Regions from separate parts of the Mesorhizobium loti R88b genome, predicted to be linked through region 1. Evidence: predicted binding sites of a transcription regulator. Region 1 holds the regulator's gene; the other holds the start of a gene.
What was found. The regulator PhoB, encoded in region 1, activates phosphate uptake and scavenging genes when phosphate is short. The targets are predictions, from matches to a motif close to TGTCATNNANCTGTCAT.
Positions count from the first base shown of each region.

Region 1 (2,391 bases):
TTCGGTTGGTGCAAGTTGGAGGCCGATGGCCCAACTTTGCATATCACCGCGGGAGCAGAGGACCTGGCGGGCCTGGAACGCGTCGACGGGATCGTTGTCGATCGGCTGAAGCGGGTCGCCCGCCGCCAGCAACGCGAATTGATCTTGCCGCTGTCGCCATGGTCGGCGTCAGCGCCGCCGCCTTCAACCTGATCGAACCTGCATCGCGCGAGGCGATTGCACAGACCGCCGATTCCGTTGATCGCCAGGGCAGGAAAACCGCCGGCGTAAGCACGAATCAGATAGGCGCTGTTGTTTGCGCTGCTTGAGTATTCGCGTTAACTCTTCATCGAACGGAGGCGCAGTATCAGCCGGATGCGATGTAACATGCGATATGAATTGGCCCTTGCAATTCTCCTGGGGATGCCGCTGCCAGCTCATGCTGAAGGAACCGACCATTGCACAAAGAGCCAAAGTCCCGACATGCCGGGTATGGCAATTGCAATGGCTGTGTCGGTCCATGTGCTGGCAGAACGACTTTGCAATGCCGAGCACACACCTCTGTGGCCGTGGCTCGCCGACGTTTATGAAAAGTCTGAGTGCCTGTCACACGCCGCAAGTGTTGAAAAGGCGAAGAGCGACGAAGCTAAAGTCGCCTCGATGGGTGTGGCCGATGCGATGGAAGGCTTGGGCCTGGAGCAAGCCAAGACTCATGACCTTGAACATGCTGACACCCACGTGAAAGAGCTTGCGCTGTCAGAATTAGGCGGGTGTGCCGGAGTGATAGGACTTTTGAAACAAATCGATAACAGCGATAAGCAATAAGTCGACGAACTGATCGTGCAAGCAATCTGTTTTGACTCCAGCCTCACCGCTCTCTCGAGAGCGATCAGATGCTCATCGGCCAGCATCAAGAACTGCATGATGTATTGCACGACTTCGGTGCAGGCGTTCGACAGCGCTGTGAGTTCGAAGCCGTGAGGCGACTTGGTGTCGGGCTGTATGACGGCCGGCCGTAGTAGCCCACGGCGGCGACGAGATTGGCGAGAAGCATCGCCTTCCTGCCCGGAGAACCTCCGTAGGACCTTCCGCGCCGAAAGACCTAATCTTCCCGGATCGCGTAACCCGCCCCACGGATGGTGCGGATCACATCCGGCATACGGCCATTGTTGACCGCCTTGCGCAGGCGGCCGACATGCACGTCGACCGTGCGCTCGTCGATGTAGATCGTCTCGCCCCAGACATTGTCGAGCAGCTGGCTGCGCGAGAACACGCGGCCGGGATGGCGCATCATGAATTCGAGCAGGCGGAATTCGGTCGGCCCGAGCCGGATCTCGCTTTTCTTGCGATAGACCCGGTGTGATTCACGATCGAGCACGATGTCGCCGACCTTGAGTACGCTGGACAGCACTTCCGGCTTGGCGCGGCGCAGCAGCGCCTTGATGCGGGCCATGAATTCCGGCGTCGAGAACGGCTTGACCAGATAATCGTCGGCACCGGTCGAAAGGCCGCGCACGCGGTCGCTTTCCTCGCCCCGCGCCGTCAGCATGATGATCGGCAGCCGCTCGGTCTCGGGCCGCATTCTTAGCCGACGACAGAGTTCGATGCCGGACACCGCCGGCACCATCCAATCGAGCACCAGAAGGTCGGGGACGTTTTCCTGCAGCCGGATTTCGGCTTCGTCGCCGCGCGTCACCACCTCGACCTGGTAACCTTCAGATTCCAGATTGTAGCGGAGGAGCACGCCTAGCGGCTCCTCATCCTCCACCACCATGATGCGTGGCGCGATCATCGGCTTGTCACCCTGTTATGCCGCCGGCGCCGACATTGCGGTCTCGTCCTGCTTCGGGCGATTGGCGGGCAGCTGCGTGCCGGTCAGCACATAATACGCATTTTCGGCGATGTTGGTCACGTGGTCGCCGATGCGCTCGAGATTCTTGGCGCAGAACAACAGATGAGTGCACGCCGTGATGTTGCGCGGATCTTCCATCATGTATGTCAACAGCTCGCGGAACACCGAGGTGTATTTGACGTCGATGCGCTCGTCGTCATTCCTCAGCTTGGCGAGTGCCGCGCCGTCACCCGCCGCATACTCCTCGACCACGCCATGCACCTGGATCAGCACCAGCTGCGCCATGGCATCGATGGAGTGCGACAGGTCGCGCGGCGTGGCGCTGAGACCGACGGTGCCGACGCGCTTGGCGATGTTCTTGGCAAGGTCGCCGATGCGTTCGAGGTCGCCGGCCATGCGGATCGAGCCGACGACATGGCGCAGATCGTCGGCCATCGGCTGGCGCTTGGCGATCAGCGTGATGGCGCGGTCGTCGAGTTCGCGTTGGCGGGCATCCATGATGGCGTCGTCGGAGACGACTCGCTGGGCAAGAGCATTGTCGGAGTTCAGCAGCGCCTTGG
Region 1 is NZ_CP033367.1:1,684,092-1,686,482, reverse strand. Features, by position in the region: partial or broken gene EB235_RS35255 (hypothetical protein) at 1-72, shown strand, start outside; gene EB235_RS08275 (hypothetical protein) at 159-308, shown strand; gene EB235_RS08270 (hypothetical protein) at 367-804, shown strand; gene phoB (phosphate regulon transcriptional regulator PhoB) at 1,082-1,771, opposite strand; gene phoU (phosphate signaling complex protein PhoU) at 1,787-2,391, opposite strand, start outside.

Region 2 (2,391 bases), 1.1 Mb from region 1:
GCACCAGCGACCCCTCGACGATCTCGTCGGCAAGCACGATGCGGGCGTTGGAAAGAACGGTCTCGGCGGTCATTTCAGGCAGTCCTTGATCATTTGGCCTTGATACTTGGGGCAGGGCTTGTTCAGGCGATCTTTCTGGCGGGGCGGCGTCCCAGCGCATGCTGGGAAAGCACCATGAACGGCGCGCCCGGTTCAGGTTCGACAAACAGCGTCAGCGCGTCGACCAGAACCGGCTGCCGCAGTATATCCGCGAAAAGGCTGTCGATTGCTGCACGCAGACGAGGGCTTTCCTGTGGCCCGGCCCGGCCCGAGAGCGTCATGTGGAAGCGGAAGGTCTCAAAGACATAGGGGTAGCCCCACTGGCAGAGATTGCGAAACTCGGCCGGCTTCAGCGAGTCCGGGCTGCGCCGCTCGATCTCGGCATCGCTCAGCGGCGCACGAAAGCGGTCGAAATCGCGCACGACCTCGTCGGCGAAGCGGTTGAGCGGCGGCAGCGGGCCTTCCGGCACCAGCGCGAAGAAGCTGTCGATCTGGCTGACGACGAGACGCGGGATCGTCACCACCGGCGTCGCCTCGGCAAAATGGTCGAGTGCGGCGCGCAGCGAGCTTTCCGTCTCGTTGGCGGCCAGGCGGAATGGCGCTTTCAGCGTCGCATGGAAGCCGTAGCGACGGGCAGAAGCGGTGTGGAAGGCCACTTCCGCCGCCGCCAGATCGGCCACGGCCTCGACTGGCTTCGTCGCGGCGCCGAACGGGTCGCGGCCCAGCCAGTTGGCGGCGATCCGCGCCAGCGGTTCGTCCTGCCTTGGGGTGAAGTAGATGGCATAACGCATCGAAAATCCTCGTCAGTCTCGCTGCCATAGGTGATTTCCATGACGGATTGACGAAGCTTTGAAGGGTTTTCGAAGGCAAATCGCCCCAAGAAGTCTTTAGCCGACGATTTTTCCGAGCTGGACCAATAGCTTCTCCCGGAAAGGCTGGTTGGTCAGGCCTTCATCAACCATTCGTGCTCGGGCGCATTGTGGAATTTCCACGTCCGCTTCGGCCCGGCCATGACGTTCAAATAGTAGAGATCATAGCCATGGCAGGCGGCACAGGGATGATAACCCCTGGGCACCAGCACCACATCGCCGTCCTCAATGGCCATCGCTTCGTCGAGCGCGCGATGGCCGCTCCCGTCGGCGTCGGTATAGACGCGCTGGAAGGCAAAGCCCTGCGGCGGGTTGAGGCGGTGATAATAGGTTTCCTCGAGATAGGACTCGGCTGGCAGATTGTCCTGGTCATGCTTGTGCGGCGGATAGCTCGACGTGTGGCCGCCAGGCGTGATGACCTCGACCACCAGCAAGGAATCGGCTGGCTTGCCTTCGGGCAGGATGTTGGTGACGTAGCGCGTGTTGGTGCCCTTGCCGCGCACCTCCTGGCCGAGATCGTCGGGTGCTATCACCCGAACCGGCAGGCCGCCACCGAGACCAGGCGCGGAGCACACAGCGAGTTCGAGGCCCGTATCCGCCGTCACCGACCAGTCCGATCCCTCGGGCACATAGACCGACCACGGCTTGCCCTCGAAGGGCGACATGCGCTCTCCGAGCAGGCCGAGATCCTGGCCGCCCGCTTTTGCCGTGCCCTTGCCGGTGACGAACACCAGGCAAACCTCGCGGTCGCCCGTTTTGCCCGAGGCGCTTTCGCCGGGTTGAAGCCGGTGCAGGTCGAAACCGACATAGGTCCAGCCGGCGTTCTTCGGCGTCACATGGGCAACGCGGCCATGGCCCTTGTCGGCCTTCACCAGCAGCTTCGACATTCGTTACTCCTTCGGTTCGGCCTCGACGGGAGGCTTCACCTCGTCGACCGGCTTGTAGAGATAAAAAAACTGCCAGACGCCGTAGCCGGCAAAGCCGAGCGCGATGACGCCCCAGAACGGTGTGCCGGTGGCGAACTCGATGATCGACCAGATGACGCAGACCGCGACGACGGCGACACGACGCCACAACGGGCGGAAGAACGGGTGCTCGGAATCTTTCATCGGGCCAATCTACAGCAACCTGGCTCGCCGGGAACCCTCGCATCAAGCATTCGGGAACCCCTGTGTCTCCACTGTGTAGCCGGCTGATGTCATCACCCGCATCAATTCCTTGTGGCCAACCTGCGCCATCTTGAGAGGCGGGTTCTTCTTTGGGTCCTGCTCGGCCTCGACCACGAACCAGCCTTCATAGCCATGGTCGGCGAAGCGTTGCACGATGGCCCCGAAATCCAGCGAGCCGTCGCCCGGCACGGTGAAGGCGCCGAGCGCCACGGCGTCGAGGAAGGATTGCTTGGTGCGGTCGAGCCCATCGATCACACCCATGCGCACATCCTTCACATGCACATGGCTGATGCGCTTGTGGTGGTTGTCGATGG
Region 2 is NZ_CP033367.1:573,572-575,962, reverse strand. Features, by position in the region: gene EB235_RS02670 (alpha-D-ribose 1-methylphosphonate 5-triphosphate diphosphatase) at 1-73, opposite strand, end outside; gene EB235_RS02665 (DUF1045 domain-containing protein) at 123-830, opposite strand; gene iolB (5-deoxy-glucuronate isomerase) at 983-1,795, opposite strand; gene EB235_RS02655 (hypothetical protein) at 1,799-2,017, opposite strand; gene iolE (myo-inosose-2 dehydratase) at 2,060-2,391, opposite strand, start outside.
Region 2: the regulator PhoB is predicted to act here: its motif matches at 870-886, upstream of EB235_RS02665 (DUF1045 domain-containing protein).